3 regions of the Paenibacillus sp. FSL L8-0644 genome follow, and region 3 is predicted to be linked to each of the others. Evidence: predicted binding sites of a transcription regulator. Region 3 holds the regulator's gene; each other region holds the start of a gene.
What was found. The regulator LexA, encoded in region 3, represses DNA repair genes until DNA is damaged. The targets are predictions, from matches to a motif close to CGAACATATGTTCG.

Region 1 (5,668 bases), 470 kb from region 3:
TCACGTTGACGCTTCATCTCTTCGAAGACTCGCGTAGCGACCGATTGGTCAATCCAGGTTCCTCCATTATAAATAAGTTTCAAGGCTTCCTTCATCTCCCGCGGATGAATCGACTTCAGCATGTAGCCTTCTGCCCCGCGCTCCAATGCAGTTGCTGCCTGCGAGGAATCCTTAAACGTTGTCATGAATACAACCTTCATATCAGGCCATCGTTGTTTCATCTCAACTAAAGCTTCAATCCCGCCCATTCCTTGCATACGAATATCCATTAGCACGATATCTGGTTGGGAGCGATCACAATGTTCTAATGCTTCGCGCCCGTCCCTGGCTGTACCAACGACGTTAAAATCAGCATGCTGATCCAAAATTTGCTTCAAGCTGTCGGTAATGATCACCTGGTCATCAACGATCAGCAGGCGGATTGCATCATGTACAGGCTCTGTCTGCAACGGAATATCACATATGACGAAAGTTCCTTGTCCTGACTCGGAATGCACGGACACCGTGCCGTGAAATAGTTCAAGTCGTTCCTTCATTCCATTGAGCCCAGATCCAAATTGGATTTCTTCCATTCCGATGCCGTTATCTTCGATCTGTAATCGAAGCTGCTGACTATTGAAATGTAACTGAACGGATATCATGCTCGCCTTGCCGTGCCGAACTACGTTGGTTAGAGACTCTTGAAGGCAACGATATAAACAATTGTTTATTTTTTGCATAACAAGAGTCTCACTGCCGATCACACGGAATTTGACCGTTATACCTGTTGACTTCATAAAATCTTCAGTTAATTGCCGCAGCGATTCACTTAACGAATGGTTCAACGGAGTATGAGAGAGCTGATGCAGATGCTTTCGGATATCAACCAGACTGTGTTGGGCGATTCCGACAAGCGAATTGATCCTCTCTATTTGCGCATCTGGTACGGACGATCGCAGTGATTCGACGCCGACGATGAGCGAGGTAAGCGTATGGCCAATCGTGTCATTCAGCTCATGTGACAGCCGGCTGCGCTCCTCCATCAGCGTAAGTTCCTCAATCCGCTTAATATGCTGCTCCAGCAACAGCTTTTGCTCTTGAATAATTCGGGCTTGCTTATGGGACTGAATTAAAATATTAAACGCGAAGCCGATGGCAAAACCAAGGCTGCAGCTAACGATAAACTCATACGGGAGACGATCAGCAATCCAACCGTTCAATACCGGGAATACGATTCCGCTAAGGATACCTGTCCACACATAGTTTCTTCGACTGCTCGTCAAGCCGATAGTAATCACGAGTAAAACAAAAGACCAAAGCAATCCCGGGGCTGCGTAAGCTAAATAAAGATAAAAAAAGCCCGTTACCGTGACTTCGATTGTGAGATACCAGTCTTCTTTCCTATAGAGGATGATTAATGGAACGAGATAAACGACGAAAGCGAGAGAAAGTACAACCCAAAGCGACACAACGGTTAATGACGGATCGACAAAACCAGCGCTTGCGATAATGACCAGCCAAAGCGTTCGTATGGCCACAAGTATCCAATCATACCAGACCCTTTTTTTCATTATCGAGAACACGAATTACGCACACCTTCTTATATTTTTTTGCAAATCAAATTCCGAATGATTCAGACCTATCATGCAATATAACTTCCCGATCCGTCAAGCGAAAGAGGGTGGGGTAACGGCGGTTAGAACGTAGCTTAGCAAGCACGTCATATAAGACAGTTGATAGTTTGTCATGCGGTATATGTGACAAGTCCAAGTACGATGTCATCAAAAGCTAGACGGTTTTATCACTGTTCGATTTAACAATATCAGAGGTAAGGTGAGGGGGTAAAGCAGAACAACATTCAAAATAATAGGAGCGATGCGTTATGAAATCATTCACCATTCGAAAAGGAGTTGCACTTACTTTAATAGCTATATTGGCGGGTACAGTGGCCTATGGAACTGTCCACGCAGAGGGTCAGACGGCAACTTATCAAGCTATCAATAAAGCTGCCAATACCGACAATATTTTATCGTCGGAATTCGCAAAAAAACCCAAAAAAGAACTCAACGAGAAAGAAAAGAAAAGAAAGCATCGGGAAGAAGTCAAACGCGTCATGGATCAAGTAGTTACCAACAAAAGAGTTCCAAGTGTCGTGGCAGGCGGGCTACAGGATGGGGAACGCTGGTCCTACGCTACGGGTACAGCCAGTTTCGAAGTACCACGCCCGGTGGAACCGGATTTTTCATTCCGTATTGGAAGCATCACGAAGACATTCACTGCTACCGTTGTATTGCAGTTGGCTCAGGAGAAAAAATTGAACCTGGATGATTCGGTCGAAAAATGGCTGCCGGGGGTCATAAAGGGTAATGGGTATGACGGCAACAAAATTACGATTCGTCAGTTATTGAACCATACAAGCGGGCTTGCGAGCTATACTGATCTTGATTTTCGAGATATTACCTTGCCTCAAAATCCATTCCGTTACTATTCGTCCGACGAGCTTATCAGCATGGGACTAGCAAAGCCGCCTGTATATGCGCCAGGGAAGGGCTGGAACTATTCGAACATGAATACTATACTAGCCGGTCAAATTATTCAGAAGGTAACAGGAGAGACGTATGCGGAGCAGATCAGGAAACGGTTGATCGAACCGCTCGGGATGACAGGGACATTTGTAATGGAAAATAGTCACGATATTCCAGGTAAGCATGCCACAGGATATAATATGGACAGATCGGGTCATTTGTATGATTTAACAGAGATGAATCAATCATGGGCAAATGCAGCCGGAGACATAGTCTCAACAACCAAAGATTTGACCACCTTCTTCAGTGCGCTGTTGGGCGGAAAGCTTCTAAATCAAGAGATAATGGACCAGATGCTCACGACAGTAGATTCACCTATAGGTAAAGTTGGACTAGGGATTTATGAAATAAAAACAGCTGACGGGCAATCATACTGGGGGCATGCTGGCGGTACTTTCGGATTTGAATCGAGAGCCTTCGGATCTCTAGGCGGGCAGCATATTTTGGTAACGTGCATCAATTCGGTAGCTCCGGAAGTGGAGCCTGCTCACAATAAAATAATCAATAAGGAGTTTGGCCGTTAAGTTTAAAGCCGACATCGCGTCCTTTATTTGAGGGCGGATGTCGGTTTCTGCTGTGATTAACCGTCGTTTCATGCAATCAAGACACATATGTCCGCATTCAGAATAAAACGACCTCAAAATAGATAAGATGCACGAGGGGCATAACGACGGCGTATTTTATATTCGGTCGGTCAAGCTCTACTATCGACTTCTTTACCACTCCCGCCAACAGATGGTTTACCGCCAAAATCGTAAAATAGGTTAGACGCAAATTCGATATAGAGAATAAGAAGAGATATATGGATTTTTAGAAATACATAGTAGGTATAGACAACGTAATATTACTAACCTACACATTGCACCAGACTACAATTTCTATTTAAAAAAGACTTCAAGGAAAATCAAACATTAAGACTATTGTACAAAAATATCAGAATTTCGTATATGTTATTCCGCTAACGGGATACGTTAGTTCAATGGAACAGCGACAGTCTAGGACATTATCTTCTCGTACTGGTTGTCACTGTTCCAATTTCAAAGTCCGTCTAAAACTTACTTTATGGAGACTAGCGGTATGACAATTCGAAAGATGCATGGAATAATGTCGATACAATCGTATGGGACAATATAGGAGATGAATTTGAGGGAAAGAAACTTAATCATTATTCAAAAGTTGATCTAACCAGGTGAATATGCGGTGGTTAGCCAATTTTAATGCTCCAAAATTTTCATTTTATCCCTCTGATTTTGTATTTTCGTCTAGTCTATCAGACCTAGGAATATTTTTCTAGGACAAAAGTTTTGGATTCGGTATACAAAAAGCCTTGTCTAGAACGTATGTTCGGAATATAATTTCTACATAATACATCAGGAGGCTACATACATGTCGAAAAAATTAGAAGGTAACAGCTTATGGGAAAGCAGCAGGATTATCATACCAGAACACAAGGAAGCATACTTAAAACTCATGAAAGACCGTCAGCGGAGAGGCAAGCCGGAACTCGACGATCAGGAAGTCCAGTTGATCGAGCAAGCGCTTATAGAGTCCTACAACACACGTCAACCTATAACACTAGTGGTTTTTAGCCCGTTCGATGACGAAGAACTCACAGGTGTAATCACGTCTATAAATACTGCTCGCAGGGAAGTGAAACTGTTTCGTGGCGAGGATGATTTTAGTTGGATCAATTTGGAGGATATCATTTTCAGCAAGTATTTAGCAAAAATCTAAGGGTAGTAAATATTCTACTGATGTTATTCAACAAACAAGAAATGTCTCAGCTGCCTTATCTACGACAATTCAGCCGAAGTCTTTCTAGGAGCATTTGATGCTAGTGTTTTAGCTGAGCAGATCAATCCTCATATCGCAATCGAAGACTTCCTGATGACGATGCGCTACACCCGCATCAAGTTAAAGAAAGAGGCTTACAGAGTGGTACAAAACTACTACGGAGAAGCTCACTTTTACAGAAAAAGCCTGATGAGCTACAACAACATCGGGCTGGGCCAAGGTAACTTTTTCTTCGCTAACGGTCCATTTGTTGTGCAAAAAATGGACCGCTAGCGAAGAAAGAAATCAATTCAGGTTAATGAAACAATTCTATGCGCTCTTGCTTGTGTACTTGGAAAATTAACAAAAGAGGCAGCGGGATTCCTGTCTCTTTTGTTATTATTCTACGTCTGAGAAAAGCGGAGTGGACAAATAACGCTCACCTGTATCAGGTAATATGACCACGATCGTCTTGCCTTTGTTTTCTGGAAGCTTCGCAATTTGTGTTGCTGCATAAACCGCAGCCCCAGAAGAAATACCAACAAGCAGCCCTTCTGTTTTGGCAAGCAGGCGTGCAGTTTCAAATGCATCTTCGTTTTTAACTTTGAAAACCTCATCCACATATTCTTCATTAAAGTTATTTGGAATGAAACCAGCACCGAGTCCTTGTAGTTGATGTGAACCTGGAGTACCCCCAGACAGCACTGGTGAATCGAACGGTTCGACGGCTATCACTTTTACAGAAGGTTTTCGTTCCTTCAATCCCTGGCCAACGCCCGAAATAGTCCCACCTGTACCTACGCCCGCAATAAAAATATCTACACCGCCATCCGTATCATGCCAGATTTCTACAGCTGTAGTTTTGCGGTGGATTTCTGGATTGGCAGGATTGCTAAACTGCTGTGGTATGAAAGAGTTTGGTGTTTCGGCAGCCAATAGTTCAGCACGCTTGATAGCGCCTTTCATCCCCTCGGATCCCGGTGTTAACACAAGCTCAGCACCGAACGCAGTCAAAAGCTTGCGACGTTCGATACTAAACGTTTCAGGAAGTGTAATTATAAGTTTATATCCAAGAGCCGCAGCTGCAAATGCAAGTCCGATTCCAGTATTTCCACTTGTTGGTTCGATAATAACGGAGTCTTTATTGATTAAGCCTTTCTCCTCAGCGTCTTTAATCATAGCATATCCAATGCGGTCCTTAACGCTACCAGCCGGATTGAAATATTCCAACTTAGCTACCACGTTTGCCTCAATATTTTGGATTTGGCTGTAGTTCAACAGTGCTAGCAAAGGAGTATTTCCAATTAATTCAGTCAACTTTTGGTGAATTT
Region 2 (5,668 bases), 660 kb from region 3:
CACAAAGTGGTACAGATTCTACAACTACTAATGGTGAATAAACGCCTTGGTGCGAGGAAATACTAATGACTGTAATTCCTGGAAAGGCAGTCATTTCATTTTCCGCAAAGTGAGGTGTATACGTTATGACCGTCAGCTGGATTGTGACTGGGCTCGGTATAATTGTCAGTTTACTGGGCTATTATCTGACACCGAATGCATGGGGCTATGGCATACTGGGCTTTGGTCTTGCTCACATTGTGCTTGGACTTTTGGATATGTTCCGAACTCCAACACGAAGCCATAATTAGATATTTTGACCCTAAATGAAATAAAGGCGTTTTTGTCAGGAAAACTGGCAAGAACGCCTTTTTAGTCAACCGATTATTGGATTTTTGTAAATGACTAGCCTATAATTAGATATTGAACTTTGTTGTGGAAAGGAAAGTGAAACGATGGCTTCAGAAAATTCATTTGATATCGTCTCCAAAATGGATATGCAGGAGTTAACAAATGCGGTTCATCAGACGGAGCGTGAAATTGAAACACGATTTGATTTCAAGGATAGCAAAAGTAGCCTCAAGCTTGAGAAAGAAGCTCTTACGATTGCATCGGAAGACGAATACAAGCTGAATGCGGTGATTGATATTTTGCAGTCTAAAATGGCTAAACGAGGTCTGTCCCTCAAAAATGTGGAGTATGGCAAATTGGAACCCGCTTCTCTAGGTTCAGTGCGTCAGCGTCTTTCGCTGAAGCAGGGAATTGATCAGGATAATGCCAAGAAAATTAACATTCTTATTCGGGACTCCAAGCTAAAAGTTAAAAGTCAGATTCAAGGTGATCAAATCCGGGTGACCGGGAAAAACAGGGATGATTTACAGGCGATCATTCAATTGCTACGTAAAGCTGATTTGCCATTGGAGCTTCAATTTACAAACATGAAATAAAGACGTTTTCCCTCATATATTTTGCAGGAAAAACGTTGCTTGATGTGCGGCAGGTTATTTTGACATGCGTTTTGCGCCATATTATACTTGTAACGAAAATGCAGACAATTCAGGTGTATAGCGCTCGCCGAAAGCGATTTACATAGGGTTGAATTTAATCCGAAAACTGCCATTTGTAATCAAGTACGATAATCAGGGGAGAGTGTGTTGTGAATTTACCCAACAGAATTACAATAACGCGGATTTGCCTTATCCCGGTGATGATGCTGGCTTTGCTGGTGGACTTTGATTTTTATCCGCCACCGATTGAGATCGGAGCTTTCAAGCTGCCGTATAATCAGCTGATTGCGGCTATCATTTTCCTTGTAGCAGCCAGCACGGACGGTCTTGACGGGTATTTGGCACGTAAAAATAATATGGTCACCAATTTGGGCAAGCTGTTGGACCCCCTTGCTGATAAGCTTTTGGTAACCGCCATTTTGGTTTCCTTGGTAGAAATGGGGAAAATTGATTCGTGGATTGTTGTTGTGATTGTTAGCCGTGAGTTTGCGGTTACGGGGCTGCGTCAGATTGCCTTGCTGGATGGGTCTGTGGTTGCTGCAAGCAATTGGGGCAAATTAAAGACGATCATTCAGATTGTTGCTATAGTAGCGCTGCTCATTAATAATTTCCCGTTTGTTTTTCTTGGTATACCGTTTGATTTAATAGCGATATGGGCAGCGGTGTTGATCACCATTTATTCGGGTATTGATTATTTCGTGAAAAATATCCATTTGCTGAGCTCCTCCAAGGTTTAACAGTATAAATTTTATGGAAACAGCAATAGGGACTAAACTTATTGCTGTTTCTTTATATAATTCCCATCATATTCGCAGTACAGGAGGAAGAATTGATGAAAGCTGAAATAATTGCGGTAGGAACAGAGTTATTGCTCGGACAAATAGTGAATACAAATGCTCAATATTTGTCACAAGAGTTGGCTACAATTGGAATCGATGTATATTTTCAGACTGTGGTTGGCGATAACATAGATCGGCTTCAGGAAGCCATAAGAATTGCTCAGAAGCGTGCGGATATTATTTTATTTTCTGGCGGTCTGGGACCGACCCAGGATGATTTGACGAAAGATGCGATAGCGTCTGTATTGGGGCGAAAATTGCACATAGATCGTCTTGCAATGGACAAGCTAGATCAATTTTTTCGTAACCGTGGGGTAGAAATGACCGAAAATAACCGCCGGCAGGCGCTTTCTATTGAAGGTGCTACTCCGCTTGAAAATGAGACAGGGCTAGCTGTGGGCGACGCAATTGCACAGGATGGTAAATTTTATGTAGTTTTGCCTGGACCTCCTAAGGAACTCAAACCGATGTTTGCAAACCAGGCCAAACCTTGGTTGCTTCAGCAGGCATTGAGCGGTGAGGAAATGCCAATTTATTCAAAAATGCTAAAATTTGCAGGGATTGGTGAGTCAGCTCTTGAAACCCGTTTGTTAGATCTGATCCAATCCCAGACAGACCCCACGATTGCTCCTTATGCCAAGGAAGGGGAAGTCACGATCCGTATATCCACCAAGGCGGCCAGCGAAAGTGAAGCATTGATTAAGCTGACGGCTACGGAAGTAGAAATTCAGCAGCGTCTTTCGGAATTTATGTATGCAAGCGAAGATGTTACGCTGGAGAAGGTTATCGTAGATCTAATGGCCAATCGCGGACTCACTGTGAGTGCGGCAGAAAGCTGTACAGGTGGACTGCTGATGGAACACCTCACTTCTATACCTGGCAGTGCTACTATGTTTCAAGGTGGCATCGTGTGCTATTCCAATGAAATGAAGATGAAATTACTCAACGTGCCTTGTGATTATTTAGAGGGGGATCAAGCGCCAGGTGCAGTGAGTAAGGAAGTGGCCCTTGTGCTTGCAGAGCAGGCGAGAATGATCATGGACAGCGATTTTGGACTTTCAGTTACTGGTGTAGCCGGACCTGGGTATTCCGAACGTAAGCCAGTCGGTCTAGTGTATATTGGCATTGCTGAACGCGACAAGGAAACGGAAGTACATGAACTGAGACTGAGTGGTAACCGCGAAACAATCCGACTGCGATCAGTCAAAGCGATTCTGTACAGATTGTGGCGCAGGCTGGTAGAGAACGAGAAACTCTCTTAATCATCTATGTACAGTGTGGGTCGTAGAGTTGTTTTAGATAGATATTCATGATATAATCACCTTATCGGAAGAACCGTTGCAAAGCCTTTTGCCAGCGGTTCTTTTTTTGTTTTAAGAGACAGGTGTAATTACAGAAGAGAGCTGTGTGAATAAAAAAACGAATGTATGTTCGAAAAAATGCTTGGCAAGCGTGTCAAAACAAGGTATTATTAAAGTACAAACAATGAAGGATGTGAGTTTATTGTCAGATCGTCGTGCTGCGCTGGATATGGCGCTCCGTCAAATAGAAAAGCAATTTGGTAAAGGTTCCATTATGAAGTTGGGTGAGTCTACCCACATGCAAGTGGAAACGATCCCCAGTGGTTCGATTGCTTTGGATATTGCGTTAGGAACGGGCGGCTTTCCAAGAGGCCGGGTTATTGAAATATACGGACCGGAATCATCCGGTAAAACGACAGTAGCTCTTCACGCTATCGCAGAGGTGCAAAAAACAGGCGGACAAGCCGCCTTTATCGACGCCGAGCATGCGCTTGATCCGTCGTATGCAAGCAAGCTGGGTGTCAATATTGATGAGTTGTTACTATCGCAACCAGATACAGGAGAGCAGGCGCTTGAGATTGCCGAAGCCCTTGTACGTAGTGGAGCAGTAGACATTGTAGTTGTTGACTCCGTAGCGGCACTTGTGCCGAAGGCAGAGATTGAAGGCGAAATGGGAGATTCCCATGTCGGTCTTCAAGCACGTCTGATGTCGCAGGCATTGCGTAAGCTGTCTGGAGCCATTAACAAATCGAAAACTATTGCTATTTTTATTAACCAGCTACGTGAAAAAGTAGGTGTTATGTTCGGTAACCCTGAAACAACACCAGGTGGACGTGCCTTGAAGTTTTACTCTACGGTACGTTTGGATGTTCGTCGTATTGAAAGTTTGAAAATGGGTAACGACATTGTGGGTAACCGCACACGTATTAAAGTCGTGAAGAATAAAGTTGCCCCTCCATTCCGTCAGGCTGAAGTGGACATTATGTACGGTGAGGGCATTTCCAAAGAAGGTAGCTTGATCGATATCGGTACGGAGCATGACATTGTCGACAAGAGTGGAGCTTGGTATTCCTACGAAGGTGAGCGCCTTGGTCAGGGACGTGAGAATGCGAAGCAATTTTTGAAGGAAAATCCGAACATTGCTAGTACGATCGAGCAAAAAATTCGGGTGGCAAGCAATTTGATTACGACGGTTGCTCCGCCTACAGAAGAAGAGTTGGCACAGCAAGCCAAGGAAGAACAGGAATTGTTGGAGCTTGAATAAAGCTTGGTGAATCCTGATTTGTGAACTGGAGCCAGGGTTATGGCACAATCCGGTTGAATAGCATGATTCTGATGCCCTGCACAGTTGTGCAGGGCATTTTTGCATCAATTAAAGCTGCTTTGTCAGCGGAATCTAACTTTTGCGTAGCAGTTGTCCAAAGACTGCTTTCGTGAATTTCAAAGTGAGGGAAACATATTGCAGTTGGACGATGAAGATGAATATTCTGCGGAAGCAAATAAGCAACAAGAGATTTCTCTTTTTCCGGATCATGAGGAATTGATGATTACTAGGGTAGAGCAGGGACAGGGACGCAAACGTGGACGCTATATCATTCATTTTGGCCCGTATTCATTGTCTGTATTAGAAGATGTAATGATCAAGTACAATATGTTCAAAGGAACGTCATTCGTCAAAAAAGAACTGGAAGATATTGTTCTGGCAGATGAAAAGCAACAGGCCTATGTACTCGCGCTTCGATATTTGGGGCGAAAGCCTCGCACACGTCAGGAAATTGCCCAGCGTTTGGTGCAAAAAGAACTGGATCAGTCTGTTATTGACGAAGTAATGGTCCGACTGGAAAGGGAGCAACTCGTGGATGATGATTTGTACGCCCGCCAATGGGCAAGGCAGCGTATAACTAGCCAACGTAAGGGGAAGATGTGGGTTAGGCAAGAACTCCGTCAGAAAGGCATCTCTAAAGCCTCTATTGGGGAAGCGTTAGGTGAAATCACCGATAATGAGGAGTGGGAGAGTGCTTTGACGATCGGACGTAAGAAATGGAATCAGGTACGTGGTGATATAATGGAGAAAAAAAGGAAAACCTACCCTTTTCTCATGAGACGCGGATATTCGGGGGATATGACACGCCGAGTGGTCAATCATCTCACTGCGGCCGAGCATGACGCTGCTTCAGATGACGAGGAATTGTTGCAGTGGGAGGAATAATTGCCAAACGGCTGCTGAACCTTGGGCTAGTATGAACGGATAGGATGAGCTAGTTATTACATGGAAAGCTGCATGGTACTCTACTAATGTTTGCATTCCCTTGACAATGCCATTTGTCAAATAATAAAATATATATGAAACGATACTTGTGGAACGCCCTTTTTCCTTCCAAAAAAGCGGAATCCACCGGTGAGTTCTCATCGCCAAATAACAAGTGATGCCGCTATGCCAGGCGGAATTGTACATGTGAAAGCATGTGCATATGAAATGAAACGACCTTGTGTCGTTATCTTAGTTTGACGATCAAAGTAAATGTGACAATTGCAAAAAGTC
Region 3 (5,668 bases):
TATAGTTTGTAGCATTATTAAACGTACTTAACCCTGCATCCTTTAGCTATGTTCATTTGCATTATAAAATGTTGAAATCCTGTATTGTACAACGTTTCAAGACATGGTATTCTTTATATAACATTAATCCAAGTGGAAAAGAGGGGATAAATACATGGCCGAAATCTTAATACGTAATACGAATGAAAGAATTAGCGGTGAAGAACAAGTACGTGAATTTCTGGAGAGTCACGAGATATTGTATGAACATTGGGATGCTTCCAAATTGTCCGGGGAGCTGCAAGAGAACTTTACCTTAACAGATGATCAAAAGGCCGCTGTTCTCAAAACATTTGAACCCGAAATCAAGGATTTAGCCGCACGTCGCGGATATAAAATATGGGACGTTATCACTCTATCTGAAGCAACGCCGAATTTGGACGATCTGCTGGCCAAGTTTGAGCAAATTCACACCCATACCGAGGATGAAATCCGTGCCATTGTCGCTGGTAAAGGCATCTTTATCATTAAAGGACCTGAAGAGATCGGCTATTTTAACGTAGAGCTTTCACCGGGGGACGTTATCTCCGTACCCGAAAATATACCTCACTTTTTCACTTTAATGGAGAATCAAAAGATCGTGGCAGTCCGCTTGTTCATTGAAGAAAATGGCTGGATTGCGGAACCGTTCGAAGATCCAACCTTCATTAAAGCATAATTACGAATTTATCCTTGTGTAAATAAAAAACTCCCTCTGCTCTGTGACAATCGAGCGAAGGGAGTTTTCTTAATACTCGTTTCCAAAGACTGTGGATTTCTTACTTTAACGATTGAATAATTCCGTCCAATTCAGACAGATGCTTGATTTGGAACTTCGGCTTGATCTCTGTGGTATTGGTTTTGGCGTTTCGGTTCACCCACACCGAGTGAACACCTGCTGCCAACGCTCCTTGAATATCAGTCGTCAGCTTATCTCCTACCATTAAAGCATGTTCAGGCTCAATACCAAGAAGCCCCAACGCATGCTGGAATATAGACGGATCAGGCTTGCCTCGACCAAATGAACCTGAAATGACCACATGATCAAAGAAAGGAGCTAATTGAGGAACTCCATCCAGTTTCTCCTGTTGTAAATCAGGGGAACCGTTTGTCAATAATAATAGCTTGTATTGTCCCTTCAATTGTTCTAGAATTTCAAACGTTTCTTCATATACATGGGGACGTGCGCGTCTTTCCGAAGCAAATTGGGTAGCCAGCTTTTCCGCCAACTTCTCATTATCTATCCCTAGTTGCTGGAGTCCTCTGCGCCATGATTCCTTTCGATAAACAGGGGCCAACTGTTCCAATTGACGGAATTCAGGTTGCTCACCTGCTGTAAAATTCGCCCACAATCCTTCAAACGGATTAATGCCGATCATTTGAGTAAAACTAAAAGTTTCATAGGATTCATACAAAGCGCGTGCTTCTTTACGTACGGCTTCCTCCAAAGCTTTTGGATCAACACCTGCTTCACGGGAGCCTGTTTGACACGCTGCATCAAATGCCTCTTCTACACTACGTTCATCCCACAAAAGGGTATCATCAAGATCAAACATTACCGCCTGAATCGTCATCTGAATTATCCACTCTCTTTCCACAGTATATGTACGCCTATTTGCTTGATTAAGCATTTGAATCGTTATGTGTGCCCATATTAAGCAAGCGGCCGCAGCATGTTATATGAAATAACATCATACGGCCTTTGTTACAGAGTACAGGCTAAATCAGTTATTTCTTGTCAACCTGTATCTGATTGGATAGCGCAAACTTCTCAAGTCGCTCTGCAATGGCATCCGTGTCATAGCGACCTAATGATTTTGTGAAAATAAAATTACCACCCTTACCTTTTCTTTCAACGGTTACGTAACCCTTTTCAATCTTGATGGCTTTCATGTCCCCAGCGGTCATTGGACGTTCCCTACCACCTTTCAGCATATAGAGAGTATCCTTTCCCACTTTCAGATAAGGACGACGGATAAAAAAGATAACAGCCAGCATCAAGTACAGGCCGAATACAAGCCAATCCATCCCTTGCATACCGGTCTTAGTCAAAAAGTAACTCATAAGCATGTACAATACAGAAAGACCAGCCAGCATAATTGGCACAGTAATGTTACGTCCACGGAAAATATCCATTGCAGAACCTGCGCCGCTAATGGTTTGAATACCTTGCTTTTTGCGCGATTTATTTAAATGCGCTGTGTTTTTGCGTACTTTTCTTTCAAATGATCGGGCCATCTCTCAATTCCTTCCCAGATATATTACATTAAAACAATTGCCTCAAAGCTGATCTATATAGATACCATGAGAGGTACCTAAAACAAAAGGCAAATTGCAGGCTTGGGCGCTTTAACAACATTAATGCTTCAGCCCGTCATTTCCCTTCGATGTATCATCGTCCACAAATTCAATCGTTTCTAGCTGCTGCCGAAAATTACGGCGAATGTTACCTAAATAAATTTCCCGAAGGTTGGCACGTTCTGTGGTTTCCTCTTCTGTTAATCCCTCGGATTTTGCTTTGCGCGCTAATTCATTAATGCGCTGTACCAAGCTGTCTATATTCAAATTGTGTCCCCTCCATAAAAGCAAAGATATAATACACTTTGACATGTAGAAAAGAGCTTGTCAAGGCTCCCGCATTACGCTCCCTGACAAGCTCTAATAGTCTATAGATCATAAGTCAGGAAGCTTGAGTACCTGACCTGCCTGCACTCCCCGATCCTCTAAACCGTTAATCCGCACAATTCCTTCTATATATACCCGTGTATCCATTCGTTCCGGTTTATGATTCGCGGCAATCTGCCACAACGTATCCCCAGGTTGTACTGTCAGTTTAGTCACTTCTTCCTTGGAAGCTGAAGGAGCCGCGAAAACCGTAAGTACACCTGCTCCTGCAATCCAAGCAACAATCATTATAATAAGAAGCTTAAGTAAAAGAGTATGGGTAATAATCTGCATATAACGCGCCCTACCCTCTTTTCGGGTCTCCTGTAAATTTTCTATATTCATTGGAAAAATACTTTGATAGGTGCTATATTTCATCATGGTTGTGTCCTCCAAACGTTTGTTCTTATGTTTTCACAATATAACACGAACGTTTGTTTTGTTCAATAGAAAAGAGAACAAAAGTTCGCAATTATTTTTAGGGATTATTTAGAACTTATGTTTGTACGAACGGAGGTTCTATGCTATAATTTTCCCAAACGTTACTAAATGGGGTTGATACGGTATGTCTAAGATTTCGAGCCGCCAGCAGGCCATTCTTGAATTTATCCGCAATGAAGTGCGTCTAAAGGGATACCCCCCTTCTGTACGCGAAATAGGCGAGGCTGTCGGATTGGCCTCCAGTTCTACGGTTCACGGTCATTTGGATCGTTTAGAGAAAAAAGGACTCATTCGCCGCGATCCTACAAAACCACGGGCTATTGAGTTACTCGGTCAAGACGAATCGGATAACAGCAACTTGATTAATTACTCCATTAGTCGTGTCCCCGTCGTCGGCAAAGTAACCGCTGGTCTTCCTATTACGGCGACAGAAAATATTGAAGATTACTTTCCTCTTCCCCAACACTTTGTTGGTGAGGATAAAATATTCATGTTATCTGTTGTAGGCGAAAGCATGATTGAGGCTGGGATTGCTAACGGAGACTATGTAATCGTACGTCAGCAGCAGACCGCTGATAATGGCGATATTGTTGTAGCTATGACAGATGAAGACGAAGCTACAGTTAAAACCTTCTACAAAGAAAAAGATCATATCCGGCTTCAACCTGAAAATCCAGCCTTTGAACCGCTTCGTCTGACACACGTCAGTATTTTGGGCAAAGTTGTAGGACTCTTCCGGGACTTCCACTGATTTCTCGTTCTTCCTTCCCCGTTATTCTATCCCCTAATACAAAACCGGCTGCCTAGGGCAAGCCGGTTTTGTATTGTTATTATGCTTACTATGTATCTCACAACTATTCTTTCCTTTTTGCAACCTATTCCTATTGTATCTACTATAAAATCAGCCTCATCATCTCAAATAATCCCCCACTGATCTTGAACAGCTATACTGTTATGGGCAAAACTAATAGATCTTTCTTTCTTTTAGCTAAATATGGTATATTAATTACTCATAGCTCTGTAGGAGGAATTAAATGAAAAAAATAATAATTTCAGCGTTTGTTATGATATTTATCGTCGTAAGCTGTGCAGTTCCAACAATGGATCATTTGTATGCAGAAGAGAAATCACACATAACAACCTACGATCGTATTCAGTACATACAAATACCCATCCATTTCAGGTATTTAGAAAAGCAACTTGAAGCTGTAATTTCCGAAAGAAATAATTACCCAGAGGCCAGCCAAGAATATAAACAGCTCTCAGAACAACTGAATCATATTCTTGCCCAAGAGGCGTACTACGAAAAAAAACTTAACACCCTTAATAGTAAATAATTTTCATACAAACTGCATATTATCTTTATTCTACACATTAGACTCATGCCGACCTGCCTGTAAAATCTCCTGCAACGTAAAGTTGAAAAGGCGAAGACAGGTTCGCATGAGTTTTTTTGTTAACCTTTAGGGATATAGGTACTAGCTTCTTTTTGCTTCTAATAGATTTATGCTGATACATTACTATCACAATTGACATATATATATAGCAGAACTAAGCAAAGGAGATATGCAGATGATCAGAAATAGAGTTAAAACGTATAAGCATCGCATCGGGAAAAACAGATATCTGGTCGTTAAAGTCTTTCAAGCCGCAGCTGCTAAAACAGGAAGCGGAAATGCACTAGCAACCAATGCCTTGAATATCAAAATTTCCAAGCGTAAGCATAAACGCCACTAAGATTCAACCGCACCTTCATTTCTTGAAGGGAGGTGATATTATGAGCAGAAGACATTGCAGACGTGATTTAAGAAGAAGAAGATTGAACATCCGTTCCAATCAAAGAGCCACTGCGCGTGCAAGAGGTAACGCACTGGCTGTTAATTTGTTTAGCGTAAACGATAGACAACGCAGACGTTAATAATTGTTTCCATGCAAAAAGCGGGAGGAATTCTTCCTGCTTTTTTGTGTTAAATAGCACACCTAACTACTGCTATGAATCATTTAAGCAAACGGAGGGGGATCTAAAATATCACACATAGTTGAACAGTCGCTACCATTTTACACTTTTTATAAATCTAACAGATAGGAAAACGTGGTTCTCTTTTAGAATAATGTGCATAGAGAAATTAAACCAGGAGGAGACAAGCCATGATAATTAAAATGTCACTTTCAAATATGGGGGATTTTAAGAAGTCAAATGAGAATAACGGCTTTATTGTGTCCGGAAGGATTATACCTAAATACGAGAACAACAATTGGACATATATAGAAGAAAGTTTTCCCGAACCATATTTTAAACAGTATGAGGATGATGACGTCGATATCAGTTATATTAATGAACAAGGAAAATCTATTTTTTTATATTATGATGAGAACGACTGTGTTGGGAAAATTAAACTTTGTACTAATTGGAATGGCTATGCTCTAATTGAGGATATTGCCGTTGCTAAAGACTCGAGACACAAGGGAATCGGAGCAGCCTTATTGAGTAAAGCAACCGAGTGGGCTAAGCAGAATAATCTTGTTGGCCTTATGCTTGAAACAC

Region 1: a site for LexA is predicted at 3,898-3,911, ahead of NSS94_RS15540 (YolD-like family protein). Genes of this name have one in related genera too.
Region 2: a site for LexA is predicted at 3,246-3,259, ahead of recA (recombinase RecA). Genes of this name have one in related genera too.

Annotation. Positions count from the first base shown of each region.
Region 1 is NZ_JBBOYN010000001.1:3,435,681-3,441,348, reverse strand. Features, by position in the region: gene NSS94_RS15550 (response regulator) at 1-1,562, opposite strand, end outside; gene NSS94_RS15545 (serine hydrolase domain-containing protein) at 1,862-3,088, shown strand; gene NSS94_RS15540 (YolD-like family protein) at 3,951-4,298, shown strand; gene NSS94_RS15535 (hypothetical protein) at 4,452-4,631, shown strand; gene cysK (cysteine synthase A) at 4,737-5,668, opposite strand, start outside.
Region 2 is NZ_JBBOYN010000001.1:2,301,868-2,307,535, forward strand. Features, by position in the region: gene NSS94_RS10580 (helix-turn-helix domain-containing protein) at 1-41, shown strand, start outside; gene NSS94_RS10585 (hypothetical protein) at 126-290, shown strand; gene NSS94_RS10590 (YajQ family cyclic di-GMP-binding protein) at 435-926, shown strand; gene pgsA (CDP-diacylglycerol--glycerol-3-phosphate 3-phosphatidyltransferase) at 1,136-1,723, shown strand; gene NSS94_RS10600 (competence/damage-inducible protein A) at 1,819-3,087, shown strand; gene recA (recombinase RecA) at 3,329-4,390, shown strand; gene NSS94_RS10610 (regulatory protein RecX) at 4,586-5,335, shown strand.
Region 3 is NZ_JBBOYN010000001.1:2,966,317-2,971,984, forward strand. Features, by position in the region: gene NSS94_RS13255 (1,2-dihydroxy-3-keto-5-methylthiopentene dioxygenase) at 155-697, shown strand; gene NSS94_RS13260 (HAD family hydrolase) at 798-1,592, opposite strand; gene NSS94_RS13265 (hypothetical protein) at 1,747-2,256, opposite strand; gene NSS94_RS13270 (DUF896 domain-containing protein) at 2,377-2,583, opposite strand; gene NSS94_RS13275 (LysM peptidoglycan-binding domain-containing protein) at 2,692-3,060, opposite strand; gene lexA (transcriptional repressor LexA) at 3,248-3,874, shown strand; gene NSS94_RS13285 (hypothetical protein) at 4,158-4,460, shown strand; gene NSS94_RS13290 (hypothetical protein) at 4,696-4,860, shown strand; gene NSS94_RS13295 (hypothetical protein) at 4,901-5,041, shown strand; gene NSS94_RS13300 (GNAT family N-acetyltransferase) at 5,272-5,668, shown strand, end outside.